DNA from 2 places in the Salinicoccus sp. RF5 genome. Region 1 is predicted to be linked to the other one. Evidence: riboswitches for the same ligand, from Rfam matches in the RefSeq annotation. Region 1 holds a riboswitch; the other holds the start of a gene.

Evidence for each region. Region 1 has a riboswitch for S-adenosylmethionine ahead of LLU09_RS02960 (methionine ABC transporter ATP-binding protein). Riboswitches for the same ligand answer to the same signal wherever they lie in the genome.
Region 2: it holds a riboswitch for S-adenosylmethionine, as region 1 does, so the genes downstream of both, LLU09_RS08355 (Na+/H+ antiporter NhaC family protein) here and LLU09_RS02960 (methionine ABC transporter ATP-binding protein) in region 1, are expected to answer to the same signal.

Annotation. Positions count from the first base shown of each region.
Region 1 is NZ_JAJGRC010000001.1:535,160-542,715, reverse strand. It holds gene LLU09_RS02970 (ABC transporter ATP-binding protein) at 1-1,316, shown strand, start outside; gene LLU09_RS02965 (ABC transporter ATP-binding protein) at 1,313-3,061, shown strand; SAM riboswitch class I at 3,135-3,237, shown strand; gene LLU09_RS02960 (methionine ABC transporter ATP-binding protein) at 3,296-4,318, shown strand; gene LLU09_RS02955 (methionine ABC transporter permease) at 4,302-4,961, shown strand; gene LLU09_RS02950 (MetQ/NlpA family ABC transporter substrate-binding protein) at 4,963-5,766, shown strand; gene LLU09_RS02945 (aminotransferase class I/II-fold pyridoxal phosphate-dependent enzyme) at 5,766-6,920, shown strand; gene mreC (rod shape-determining protein MreC) at 7,219-7,556, shown strand, end outside.
Region 2 is NZ_JAJGRC010000002.1:287,053-294,608, forward strand. It holds gene LLU09_RS08335 (sodium:solute symporter family transporter) at 1-793, shown strand, start outside; gene LLU09_RS08340 (hypothetical protein) at 936-1,163, opposite strand; gene LLU09_RS08345 (AbgT family transporter) at 1,322-2,857, shown strand; gene LLU09_RS08350 (amidohydrolase) at 2,877-4,049, shown strand; gene LLU09_RS08355 (Na+/H+ antiporter NhaC family protein) at 4,455-5,747, opposite strand; SAM riboswitch class I at 5,832-5,932, opposite strand; gene LLU09_RS08360 (thioredoxin domain-containing protein) at 6,097-6,609, shown strand; gene LLU09_RS08365 (NAD(P)/FAD-dependent oxidoreductase) at 6,763-7,556, opposite strand, start outside.

The sequences.
Region 1 (7,556 bases):
ATGCGACGACTTTCATGCTGACGATCATACTGGTCATGGGATTCACGATTTCCTGGCAGCTGACTTTCTTTGCACTGTTGCCGCTGCCGATATTGGCGATTGTCGAGCAGCGACTCGGCAAAAGGATCAACGAGGCGCATACGGAGAGCCAGGAGGCGTTTGGATCTATGAACGATTCGGTGCTCGAAATCGTGGAAGGGGTGAAGCTCACACGGAGCTATGTGCAGGAGGGAGCCGAGAACAGACGGTTCAGGGGGATGACGGACGACTATCTGGAGAAATTCATGAAAGTGGAGCGTCTTGATGCATTATTCCAGCCGTTGACGATCATCGTCACGACATTCAGCTTCATGGTCGCATTCGGCTATGGCGCAGTGCTTGCGAACCGCGGCCTCATAACTGTCGGAGACATTGTGGCCTTCAATGTCTATCTGAACATGCTGATATGGCCGATGTTCGCCGTCGGCATGCTGTTTAATGTCATGCAGCGGGGAAATGCTTCGCTGACACGCATCAACAGTGTTCTGGATATGGAGGATGATGTGAATGATAGTGGCGTGCATGGAATCCAGGAATCAAATATGGATTTCGACCACGTCTCGTTCCAGTATCCACTGAGTGGCAGAACGAACCTGGCCGATGTATCACTCACGCTAAAAAGCGGTCAGACGCTCGGCATTGTCGGCAGGACGGGCAGCGGTAAATCGACGCTCATCAAACAGCTTCTGAAGTTCTATCCTGAAGGGCAGGGGAGGCTGGTCATTGATGGCCGGCCGATAGCGGAGCTTGACCGGGGAACACTGCGGGAGAAGGTGGGGTATGTCTCCCAGGAGAACATCCTCTTCTCAAGGACGGTACGGGAGAACATCCTGTTCGGAAATCCCGGGGCGACTGAGGCACAGCTTGAGGATGCAATCCATCTTAGTGCGCTCGATCAGGATCTCAAGCGGATGCCCGAGGGACTCGAGACGATGGTTGGTGAAAAGGGCATCGCCCTGAGCGGCGGCCAGAAGCAGCGGATCTCCATTGCACGGAGTCTGATTCGGGATCCGGATATACTGATCCTGGATGACGCCCTCAGTGCCGTGGATGCAAAAACGGAAAAGAGGATCATCGACGGCATCCGTAGGAATCGTACAGATAAGACGACCATCATCGTGACACACAGGCTGTCTGCCATCCAGCATGCTGACCTGATCGTTGTCCTGGATGACGGCCGGATCATAGAGATGGGGACCCATGATGAGTTGTCCGCTTCAGATGGCTGGTACAGCCGGCAGAACGACTATTATCTGAAGGGGGGTGCATCGACATGAAGGAAATGAAAATATTAATGGGCTATGCCTTTAAGTTCCGAAGGCATTTCATCCTGGGGATATCGCTCATGGTGCTGATGGTCGGATTCGAACTGCTCGGGCCTTTTATTGCCATGCAGATCCTCGACCGTCATATACAGGATGGTACAGGGGAGATAGAAATGCTGCCGATCTACCAGCTCCTTGGCGTATTCCTCAGCATCAAGATGATGCACGCCATCTTCAGCTACCTGCAGGAAATCGTGCTGCAGAAATCGGGTGCCCTCGTAGTGCAGGACATCCGCAACGATGTCTTCCGGCATGTGCAGAAGCTGCCGATCCGCTACTTCGACGATCTGCCGGCCGGCAAGGTGGTTGCCCGAATCACGAATGATACGGAATCCATCCTGCATATGTTCTCAGAGGTGCTGCCGATGTTTCTGGTGAGCACTCTGACCATCGGCGGCATTACGGCAGTGACATTCTTCATCAACTTCTGGGCGGGACTTGCCATGCTCATGGTCATCCCTCTCGTCCTCATATGGATGGTGCTCTACAGGAAGTATTCGGAAGGGTACAATCATATGCGGCGGGAGCGGAACAGCGACATCAACGCCATGCTGAATGAGTCGATCAGCGGCATGCCGATCATCCAGACCTTCAACCGGGAATCCCAGGTGACGGAGGAGTTCAAAAATCTGAACGATGGCTATGTCAGAAGTTCGAACAGCCTGATCAGACTTGAAAGTGCCACTGGAGAGAACCTTATGGGGACCTTCCGTTCCCTGCTGTTCGCTGTGCTGGTCTATATATTCGCCTCCGCTTTCCTCGACGGGTCGGCAGCCCTGTCGGTCGGGACGATGTATATCCTGGTCGACTATATTACACGCTACTTCAACCCGTTGTTCGAGATCATCCGCCAATTGGATATATATGAACAGGCGCGGGTGGCAGCGCTCAAAGTGTTCGAACTGCTGGATGCTCAGGCAGAAGAGGATGACACGGGTGTGCTTGGCGAATTTGATGGACATATCGCCTTCGAACGGGTTGGTTTTTCATATGACGGCAAAAATCAGATGCTTGAGGACATCAATATGGAAGTATCACCGGGAGAGACGGTGGCACTTGTCGGCCATACAGGGTCCGGCAAAAGTTCGATCATCAACCTGCTGATGCGGTTCTATGACCCGACCGGGGGCACCATACGGTTCGATGGCAGGGATATCCGAACCATCGGCAAGCAGTCTTTGAGGCAGTACATGTCGATTGTGCTCCAGGATCCCTTCATCTACAGCGGGACGCTGCTGTTCAACCTCAGGCTGAACAATACCGATATTACGAAAGCGGAGGCAGAGGCGGCGCTCGTGAGTGTGGGTGGAGCTGAAATGCTCTCCAGGCTGCCGGATGGCGTGCATACAGAACTTGCAGAACGCGGTTCGACACTGTCCCTTGGGGAACGGCAGCTGATTTCATTCGCACGTGCCTTGGTGTTCGATCCGAAGGTGCTCGTACTGGATGAGGCGACAAGCAACATCGATTCGGAGACGGAGCAGATGATCCAGCATGCCATGAAGGTCGTAAGCCGGAATCGGACGACATTCATCATTGCACACAGACTCTCGACGATCCAGCATGCAGATCAGATCCTCCTGCTTGATGCCGGACGTATTGTCGAGCGGGGCAGTCATGAGGCCCTCCTCAAATCGGGCGGAGAATACGCCAAGATGTACACCATGCAGGTGGCCCATGTATCCGGAGTGGAATAACTGTGGGAGAAAATATTTTGAAATTTGACTTTTCTCCCACATTAATGTAGAGTGATGAGCATTCAATTGAATACTTTTATCCAGAGAAGTGGAGGGATTGGGCCCTGTGAAGCTTCAGCAACAGGCCGTAAGGCACTGTGCTAAATCCCGCAAGCCGCAGGCTTGGCAGATAAACGATCGAAGCCATTTGCCTTTGGGCAGGTGGCTTTTCATTTTTAGGAAGGAAGTGGTGGAATGGCAATTGTGCTTGAAGATGTGTCGAAGACATATGAGGTCAAGGGGAAGAGGATCGAGGCTTTGAAAAAACTTTCCCTGACGATAGAGGAAGGGGAGATATTTGGACTGATCGGCTTTAGCGGGGCAGGGAAGAGTACGCTGCTCAGACTGATCAATCTGCTTGAGGCACCGAGTTCCGGCAAAGTGAACGTGAACGGGACTGAGCTTGGAAGTCTGACGGGGGAGGACCTCAGAATCCGCCGGCAGAAAATCGGCATGATCTTTCAGCAGTTCAATCTGATCGAATCGAAGACGGTCTATCAGAATATTGAATTCGTTCTTAAGGCAAGCAAGTATGACAAAAAGAAAACGCGGGGACGGATCGAGGAACTTCTCGACCTTGTCGGACTCGGCGACAAGGCGGACAGCTATCCGAAAAATCTGAGCGGCGGCCAGAAGCAGCGTGTCGGCATCGCACGGGCCCTTGCGAACCATCCGGATGTCCTGCTGTGCGATGAAGCGACCAGTGCACTAGACCCCGATACGACGAAGACCATCCTGAAACTTCTGAAGCGGATCAATAGGGAGCTTGGCATCACAATCGTCTTGATCACCCATGAAATGGAAGTCATAAAGGAAGTTGCAGACCGTGTCGGCGTCATGACGGAAGGTGAAGTTGTAGAGATCGATGACGTCTACAGCATATTCAGCCATCCGAAGCATGATGTGACGAGGGGCTTCGTACAGGATATATATGATTTTGTCATCCCTTCCCATATCGAGGTGAACGATCGTTCCGAAGTGATTACGATCAAATTCCTCAACGAGCATGCTGAGGCGAACTATGTGAACCAGCTCTACCGCCATTTTGAATGTGACATCAGCATTCTGAACGGACGCATCGAATACATACATGATATGCCTCTCGGCTTCCTGATGCTCCACATCAAGGGCGAACCGGACGAAATAGCGCGTCTGAAAAGCTTCATCGATGAATCCAAAGGAATAGAAAGGGCTGAAATCTATGCAGAGATTGACTGAGATTGCACCGCTCCTTTACCGTGCACTGCTTGAGACGACACTGATGGTTTCCATCTCCATCTTCTTTGCGGTGCTGCTCGGGCTGCCGCTCGGCATACTGCTCTATATCACGGCGAATCCGCTGCTGTTTCGGATAAAGCCTTTAAACCAGTTTCTGGGCGCAGTGACCAACGTCATCCGCTCATTCCCATTCATCATACTGATCGTCGCAATCATGCCGATTGCGACATGGCTGACGAACAGTTCGCATGGTCCTGTATTTGCGAGCGTGGCGTTGTCGCTCGCAGCCATCCCGCTGTTTGCACGGCTTGTTGAAACAAGCTTCAACGGCGTCAATACGGGTGTCATTGAGGCGAGCATCGCCGGTGGTGCCTCCCTATGGCTGATCGTGACGGACGTCCTGATTCCGGAATCGAAACGCGGGATCACCCAGGCGATTACGCTGACGATCATCTCCATCGTCGCATTCAGTGCAACGGCGGGGGTGGTCGGCGGGGGCGGCATCGGCGACCTTGCCATCAGATATGGCTATTACCGCTATGATACGGTGACGATGGTTGCGACAGTCGTCGTGCTGATCATCATCGTCCAGCTGATACAGCTCATTGGGGACTACTTGAGCCAAAGACAGGAGGGGAACTGATATGCGCGGAATATTGATATTTCTTGCTTCGACACTGGCAGTGATCATCGGATCGAGCGCCCTGCTCTATGAAGGGGAGGGCGAGGTCATTACAATCGGTGCATCAACGGGGCCGTACAGTGATATGGTGAACTTTGCACTGAAGCCGGCACTTGAAGAGCAGGGTTATGTGGTGGAAATCGTCGAATATACGGATTACATCCAGCCGAACAATGCGCTGCATAATGGCGACCTCGATGCCAACCTCTATCAGAACAAGTCGTTCATGCAGGACTTCAACAACGAAAATGGCACCGACTTCATCAACCTGATCCAGGTGCCGACTGCACCGATGGGGCTCTATTCCAGCGAGTTTGATTCCATCGCAGAGATTGAGAATGGCAGCGAAGTCGCATTGCCGCTCGATCCGGTCAATTCCTCCAGAGGGTTCCAGACACTGATGGACGCAGGACTGATAGAAATAGCTGAAGATGCCAATATGCTGGCCATCGAAGAAGAAGACATCCTTCAGAACAATAAGAACCTCGAGTTCGTCTACCAGGATTCGGGTCAGCTGCCGAGGAGTGTAGATCAGATTGGACTCTCGCTTGTGCCAGGCAACTTCGCCCTGGCAAGCGGCATGGATCTGGCGGATGCACTGCAGCTTGAGAATATGAACGAGAATTTCCGGAACCAGATTGTCATCAATGCAGAGGATGAGGAGACGGAACTTTCCCGTTCCCTGATCGAAGCCGTCGAGTCTGAGCATTTTAAACAGACGATAGACAATCAGTTCCAGGGCTTCGATAAACCGGAGGGATTCTAATGGCAAACAGACTGATTGAGAGCATACCACCCAGCTATTTCAAAACAGCGATGGCGAGCAATGTGGAACAGGGTCCACTGCCGCTGATCAACCTGGCGGTCGGCATCCCGGATGGGGAGACGCCGGGCCCGATCCTGGATGCGGCGTCCGATGCCCTATATAATGAAGAGAACCAGCGGTACGGTCTTTTCAGAGGGAAGCAGTCCTTCAAGGATGCGATCATCAGGTTCTACTCCGACCAGTATGGTGTGGAACTTTCAGAGCATAATATAGCGATACTCTATGGTACGAAAAGTGCCCTGGTCCAGTTTCCGATGCTGTTCATCGAACCGGGCGAGGGTGTCTATCTGCCGAACCCGGGCTATCCGGACTACGCGGCCGGCGTGAGGCTTGCACGCGGGGAGGTCTATGATCTTCCGCTTCTTCCCGAAAACGGGTACCTGCCGGATTACGATAGGTTGCCGGACGATGAGCTCGATAATGCCAGGCTCCTCTACTTGAACTATCCATCCAACCCGCTCGGCGCCGTTGCAGACAAGGAATTCTTCGACCGCACGGTGGCGCGGTTCAAAGGTACGAAGACGCGGATCGTCCATGATTTCGCCTATGCGCCGTTCTCCTTCGAAGGTCGGCATCCGAGTATGCTCGAAAGCGACCCGGATCTGGAGTGTGCCATCGAGATATACTCACTTTCCAAGGGCTTCAACATGTCCGGTTTCCGGGTGGGCTTTGCGGTAGGCAACCATGAAATGATCGAAGCGATCAATACGTATCAGGATCATACCCAGACAGGGATGTGGGGTGTCCTGCAGGATGCATCCATTGCAGCATTGGAAAATGCAGGAGAGATACTGCCGCACCAGGAGGAGAAGTTCCGGCGGCGGAGTGCCCTGGTGACCGGGGCATTCAAAGAGATGGGCATCCCGATCAATCCCATAAGGGGCGGAATATTCGGATGGATCCGTGTGCCGGAAGGCCATGATGGGGAGTCCTTCAGGGAGTTTCTGATGAAGGAGCAGTCCATCCTCGTGACCCCGGGCATTCCCTTCGGATCGAGGGGGAGCGGCTACATCAGAATATCCCTTGCCGTCAGGGATCAGATGCTGGAAGATGTTATTTCCCGCTTTGGGAATATCCGTCATCTATGGCAGTGACGTGGAAAAGTACAACATTTAATTTCGAATCACCCCTTGAAAGCATCCCCGAATACATGTAACATAATAGATGTAATGAAAACGACATAACAAGTCATGAAGTAATGATGTCCATCATGAATCGTGGCTTTTGATAGAACAGATCCATTCTTGTTCTAGATATCATATATATTATTATCTTATCTGTTGTAGAGAGGCTGCCGCCTCTCTATTTTTTTATTTTACATATGCTTATCAGAACCGGCCGTGTATGGTATTCTTTTATCATATATCAACGTATTAATGGAGGCGCTCTACAGTGAACAGGCTTTTCAACCGTAACCGCATGCTGATGATCCTATTCGGCATCATCATACTCATCATCCTGATCGGTTTCTCGATCACCGACCGCAGTACCACGACCAAAGCTGAACAGTTCACCGCCGATGCGGCTGCCGGCTCACAGATGATCATCGAGGCACCGCTCAACTTTGCCGGCAGCATATTCTCGAGCATCAGGCAGAGCTTCAATGCGGTTGAGGAGAATGAACAGCTCAGGGCACAGCTGGAGATGCTGCCCCAGATGCAGTCGGACCTGGAACGTCTCAAGGCCGAGAATGAAGAACTGAGGGAAGCTTTGGACATCAGTTCCAAGCA
Region 2 (7,556 bases), on a different contig from region 1:
CGAATCCCTACACTTCTATTCCTTTGGGGCCGTATTCGGCGCCATCGCCATCCAGTGGGCGTTCGCTTCCGCTCCGCACCTGTTCAACAAGGTGCTCGGACTGAAGCATGAGAAGGATCTCGGCAAGATGATCGCGACCTACGTCGTCGTCGCTTCCCTATGTGTGCTTGTCCTCTTCGGCGGCCTATACAGCCGGGCGGCACTCGGCGATTCGGTCGCTGCAGCGGACCTGGCGCTCGTCGACTACATCATCTGGGCGTTCCCTGCCATATTCGTCGCATTTTTCGGCGTCGTCATCCTGGCTGCTGCGATGTCCACGACAGACGGCATCTTCGTATCCATTTCGACGGTGTTCGCCAACGATATCTTCCTGAAGTTCCTGGTGAAGCGCAAGATCGTCAAAGTGAGCGACGAAAAAGCACAGCGCATCGCCTTCCAGATCAGCCGCATGACGGTGCCGGTCATCGGTCTGCTGGCATTGCTCATCGTCCTCCGGCCGCCTGAATATATGGGTGACATCATGTGGATCGGCATCTCCGGCATCGCCGCCGGAACGATGGGGCCGATACTGCAGGCCGTCTATGCGAAGCGTCGGGCGCCGGCACGTGCGGCTGAGCTGTCGATGATCGTGGGCTTGGGCTCCTACCTGTTCCTCTATTTCAGCGGAATCATTCCAAGTACGATGTCGGCAGGGGCTGTGGCGACCTTCATCGGAATCGCCACCATCAATATCGCTTCTTGGGTGCTCCGCCCATCTACAGCGGTGAAACCGGCAGAAGAGGGGGGATCCTGATGTTCGTAAATGAAATGCTGTCCATATGGCTTTACGGGTTTGTTGGGGCGTTGACCTTCATCGGCCTGTTCATATGGAAGGGCTATATGAAGGAAGAATAGAAGGACGCCATGCGAGTACTCGCATGGCGTCTTTATCATTATTATACATTTGCCAACATTTTAAACATATTACACCCTGTTTTTATATGCTCATCGATGAAATCATACTCTGAAGTGTGGAGGGGCGGGTGATCCTCCCCATTGCCCATATAAAAGTATGCCGCAGACACTTCTTTGGCATAGTGGCCGAAATCTTCGTTGGAGAGTTCGGGGTTCGCATGCAGTTCATGGCGCAGTTCTCTGGCGCGTTCAAAGTTGTTGATCTCCATATCTCCACTCCTCATCAAAATTCTTATATCTTCAAGAAAACTCTAGCATGCCGTCATCCATAAGTAAATTTATGATTGTTCTGAAAATTGGTCTTGTGGTTTAACGGGTTGTCTGCAATAATGTTACTATTATTTGAAATTTGAAAAAGAGGAAGGGTATACATATGGAAAATAATCAAAAAAGGGGAATCTTCAACCGTTTCCTCGATGTGGTCGAAAGGGTGGGGAATAAACTTCCCGATCCGATCGTACTGTTCATCATCCTGATGTTTACGATTCTCGGCGCCTCATTCATCGGCGGCATGCTCAAATGGGAAGCCGTAAATCCTGCAGACGGTGAAACGATCCAGGCGGTGAACCTGCTCAATGGGGAAGGAATCGTCCGCATCTTCACGGAAGCAATTACGAATTTCAGTGAATTTCCACCACTCGGCATGGTGCTGGTCGTCATGATCGGTATCGGAATGGCCGAGAAATCAGGGTACTTCGAGACAGCTATGAAGCGGGCCATCGAAGTATCTCCGCAGAAACTCATCCTGCCTGCCATCATCCTGGTCGGCATCGTGGGTAACGTTGCCGGTGACGCGGCACCGATCATCCTGCCACCGATTGCGGCCATGGTCGTCATGAAGCTCGGCTACCATCCGTTCGTGGGGCTGGTCATGGCGTACGCGGCTTCCCTCGGTGCATTCGCAGCCAACGTCATCCCAGGGATGACTGAAGCACTGGCACTTGCGTTCACGGAACCTGCTGCACAGCTGATCGATCCGGACTATACGGGCAGCCTGCTCATGAACTACTACTTTACGGCAGTGGCGACTGTATTCCTGCTTGCGATCGTCTATTTTGTGACGAAAAAGATTACAGTGCCCCGACTTGGTACATATGAAGGATTGGAGACGGCGGATCATGAACCATTGGAGAAGAAGGAGATTGTGGCCCTCAGGTGGGCGAACATCTCCGCACTCCTGACATTCATTATCTTCATGGTGTTCCTCCTACCTGAGAATGCGATATTCCGTAATGCTGAAACGGGCTCCATCATCCAGGATTCGCCGTTCATGAATTCAATCATATTCATATTGACGATCTTCTTCTTCGTCCCGGGCCTCGTCTATGGCCTCAAGGCCGGCACAATCCGTTCGACGAAGGACTTCGGCAGCATGCTCGGGGATGCGATGGGTACGATGGGAAGCTATGTCGTCCTCGTATTCTTCGCCGCCCAGATGCTCGCCTACTTCAGCTGGAGCAACCTCGGGCCGATCATTGCCATCAAGGGTGCGAACGCGCTTGAGGCGGTGAACGCCTCCGGCATTCCGCTCATCATCGGATTCATCCTGCTGGCTGGCCTCATCAACCTGCTGATCGGCAGCGCCTCGGCAAAATGGGCCATCCTGGCCCCGGTGTTCGTACCGATGTTCATGCTGCTCGGCTATGACCCGGCATTCACGCAGATGCTCTACCGTATCGGCGATTCATTCACGAATCCGATCACACCGATGCTGCCGTATCTGCCGCTGCTGCTCGCATTTGCGCAGCGTTACGATAAGAACGCCGGACTCGGCACACTGCTGTCGGCCCTGCTGCCGTATTCGATCGTCCTGTTCTTCGCATGGACGATACTACTCATTGTATGGTACCTGATCGGCATACCTCTCGGTATCGACGGACCGATCTACCTGCCTGAATCTTGATAATTGAGGAGAATGGAAAATGAACCTGCAACAACAGATTGAAAAAGTAATGGAAGCAGTCGTCACATGGCGCCGCACCATGCACAAGCATCCTGAACTGTCATTCCAGGAACATTGGACAAGCAGCTATATAAAGTCGGAACTTGAAAAGATGGGGGACATTGAAATCTCCCAGCCGACGGAAACGAGCGTCCTCGGCATCATCAGGGGAGCGAAGCCGGGACGGAAGATCGGGCTCCGTGCAGACATCGATGCCCTCCAGATACAGGAGGAGAGGAGCGATATCGATTTCGTCTCCGAGAAGGAAGGTGTGATGCATGCATGCGGCCACGACGGACACGCAGCCATCCTGCTCGGTGCCGCCAAAGTGCTCGTGCAGAATATCGATGACCTTCACGGCGAAGTCTATCTGATCTTCCAGCATGCTGAGGAGGAACCGCCGGGCGGGGCGCAGGAAATGGTGGCTACCGGACTTTTTGATGATCTCGACTTCATCTATGGGCAGCACCTGTTCACGCCGATACCGACCGGCAAGATCGGCATCACGAACGGACCGATCACATCGAATTCCGACACATTCGACCTGAAAATCCAGGGACGGGGCGGACATGCCTCACAGCCCGAGAACTCGATCGACCCGATCGTCATCGGCGGTCAGATCATCAGCCAGTTCCAGACGATCATTTCACGGATTGCTTCACCGCTCGATTCCGCCGTCATCTCGACGACGAAATTCCATGCCGGCAGTGCGAAGAACATCATCCCGGACAACGCCATGCTCGAAGGCAGCGTGCGCACCATCAATGATGAGACACGGGAGATGGTCAGAGAGCGTATGGAAAAGGCGGTCAAAGGCGTCTGCGACATGTACGGGGCAACTTATGACTTTTCATTCAACTACGGCTATTCTGCTGTAGTGAATGAAGATGCTGTGACGGACAGGGTCAGAAGGATGGCGACAGAGGAATTTGGGGACAAGGTATTTGAGTATCCGCTCGCAATGGGCGGGGAAGACTTCGCCGCCTTCTCCCGCATCATACCGGCGACCTATGCCTGGATCGGTGCAGGCAACAAGGAGAAGGATATGGAATATCCACACCACCATCCGAAGTTCGGCATCGATGAAGACAGCTTCATCGACGGCGTGAAGATGATGGTCCTGACGGCATTTGAAATGACACAGCCTGAATAATTTTGGAATCAAACGAAAAATGACCTGGTCCTAAGAGGATCAGGTCATTTTTGATGGGGGAGTGTTTTTCGTCCAACTTGCCATCGTTTCGGCTGCGATGGTGAATTAACGGTTTAACTTGCCATCGTTTCGGCTGCGATGGTGAATTAGCGGTTTAACTTGCCATCGTTTCGGCTGCGATGGTGAATTAGCGGTTTAACTTGCCATCGTTTCGGCTGCGATGGTGAATTAGCGGTTTAACTTGCCATCGTTTCGGTTGCGATGGTGAATTAGCGGTTTAACTTGCCATCGTTTCGATTGCGATGGTGAATTAGCGGTTTAACTTGCCATCGTTTCGGTTGCGATGGTGAATTGGGAGCCTAACTCGCAGTCGGAAACGCTGCGACTGTGAATAGACGACATCCGTTACGCATTAAGTTTCCGTGGGAAACCAATGAGTATCGCGATGATGCCACAGATCAGGAGCATCGCGGGATAGATGGAATACGGAATCATGGCGACGGGTGAAATGGCTGCAAGGCCTGCCGCAGCGAGCATCTGTCCGCCGTAGGGGATGAGTCCCTGGAAGGCGGCGGCGAAGATATCGAGGATGCTCGCGGACTTCCTCCGGTCGACACCATATTCATCGGCAATGTCTTTGGCCAGGGGTCCCGTGATGATGATGGAAATCGTATTGTTGGCGGTGCTGAGATCTGTTGCACTGACGAGTGAAGCGATCCCGAACTCTGCACCTCTTCTGGAGCGGATCCTGCTCGTGATGAAGTGGAGCAGGTAGTCGATGCCGCCGTAATGCTGGATCAGTGCGATGAGTCCGCCGATCAGTATGGCGATGATGGAAATGTTCTGCATATTGCCGATACCTTCGCCGGCAGCAGTGACGAATGATGTGAATGTATAGGACCCGTCAAGGAAGCCGACGAGTCCGGCAAAGACAATGCCTCCGGAAAGGACGATCAATACATTGACCCCGAGCAGTGCGATTATCAGAACAGCGAGGTAGGGCAGTACTTTTAACAGGTTGTAGTCGAGATCCGTCGCGGGGGTCGTCGACTGTCCGGACGAGATGAACCAGAGTATGATGACTGTTGCGATGGCGCCCGGCAGCACAATGAAGAAATTCGTCTTGAACTTATCAGACATCTTGACCTCCTGGGACTGTGTGGAAACGATCGTCGTATCGGAAATGACCGACAGGTTGTCCCCAAACATGGCGCCGCCGATGACTGTGGCAAGTGCAAGGGCCAGTGAAAGATCCGTCTGTCCGGCTATGCCGATGGCGATGGGGGCAAGTGCTACGACAGTACCCGTTGAGGTCCCCATCGAAATGGAGATGAAGCAGCAGATGATGAACAGGCCGATCAGCAGCAGATTGCTCGGCAGGAGTGACAGGCCGAGATTGACTGTGGACTCCACAGCCCCCATATTCTCTGCGACCTGCGAGAATGCGCCGGCGAGTAGGAAGATGAGCACCATCAGCATGATGTTCTCCCGTCCGGCACCCTGGGTCACGATACCGATCTTCTCATTCAGACGGTCTTTCGGTTTTATCAGCATCGCTGCAACGATGGCGACGATGAGTGCAACGGTGATCGGCATCGCTTGGAAGTCCCGGGTGATGATGCCAGTACCGATGAACAGTGCGACAAAAATGAGCAGTGGGAGCAGTGCGAGTGGATTGCCCCGTGTATTATCCTTCATGGTGAACAGCCTCCAATGGTTTGATGATGGTCATGAGAAATAAAAAAGCCCACTTCATAGAAGAAGAGGGCAGGAATACATCTCTTCTTATCTTCAAGCAATTACGCTTCTGGAATTGGCACGGGCCGGCTAAGGCTGTTGCCGAGGCTTCAAAGGGCCAGTCCCTCCACCTCTCTGGATAAGAATCATCTCAATTTAATTTAAGACAAACTTTACCGCCTTTCGTCCACACTGTCAACAGGAAATATTTTGTTTATTCCAAACAATTCGGGTGATGACATGAATCTTCACATCGATTGCACCTTGCTCTATACTTGAATGGCAAAAATAAAATAGTGGAGGGGATACCATGAGTATGGAATATGCACCACCTTTAAGCTTTGGACGGGATGGGGCCAAAAAGCATGTTGAAGTTTTTCTGAACACCGCCTGTCCGTATTGCCACAACTTTTTTCTGGCTGCCCACGAAGCTGTGATGCCGCGTGTCGAATCGGGGGAAGTACGATACACCATAAAGCACTATGACAAACCGAAGGTGCGGCTGCTCCATGGTACGATAGCCAACCTTTTTCTGGACTATAACCAGCCCAATGAAGCATATGAAATCATGAAGTCCCTGTTCCTGACACAGAAGGAATGGGCGCATCTCGACAGCGGGGAAATCGAACAGATGATGGAGCAGGAGTATGGCTGCCAGGAGCAGAGGAGTACGATGAACTTGAGCCTCGATATTACAAAGGAGGCGCTGGAGCGTTCAATTCTGGTTGTGCCGACGGTCTTCATAAATGGCGAAAAATTCGAGTTCGACAGTATGAGTGAGCCGAGGAAAATATCTGAAAAGCTGGCATATATGCTGGATTGATGAGGGATGTATGTGTTGAAAGAAGCCCGGTCAAACTTACATTGAAGCTAGTGGAGGTACAATAAAAAGAGGCAGCTTTCGCTGCCATAAAGATGACGGTCTGCTCTGCCGGAATAACTGCGTCAAGCCCGACATGCGAGTTCTACTGACCTATCAGTGCATCTTCCGGATCAGAGCCTTGTTCTTTTCCTTGAAGATGTCATTGTGTGAGGAGACCATGCCATCTTCAGGGGCATCCGATTTGATGAATGTCTTCGCATGATTGGCTGCCTGGGCGGCTTCTGTGAAGCATCCGGCGATCAGCCGGACTTTGCCGTCATAGACGATCTGGTCACCACAGGCATAGATGCCGGGCACGGGTGTGTCCGCGACATCATGGGTCTTGATCATCTGATGGTCGTTGTACCTGATGTCGCCTTCAAGGGAGTTGAGGAATTCACAGTTTGATTCATAGCCGTGGCTGACAAGGACATCGTCGACATCGAGTGACAGACCATTATTGAGTTTGACCGAGGCGATGGCATCACCGGCATCGTTCGGATGGAGCATCTCTATTGCACACTGCGCGCACATCTGAATATTATCTTTCCGGTGAAGGGAGGCGATCATCGCTTCATGCCCCTTCATTTCTTCACTCCTGTAGACCATCGTGACCGAGGCAGCGACTTCCGAGAGTGCATCCGCCCAGTCGACCGCCGTATTGCCGGCGCCTGAGATGAGCACATTCCGGTCTTTGAAGCGTTCGAGCCTTTTGACGGTATAGTGAAGGTTCGTCAGTTCGTATGCTTCAGCGCCTTCGATCTTCAACCTGACTGGAGTGAAGATGCCGCGTCCGGAGGCGATGATCAGTGTCCGGCTGTAGAAGGATCCCCGGTCGGTTACGGTTTCGAAGTGGTCCGCGTGGCGGATGACCGATTGGCATGTCGTCGAGACATGGATTTCAGGGT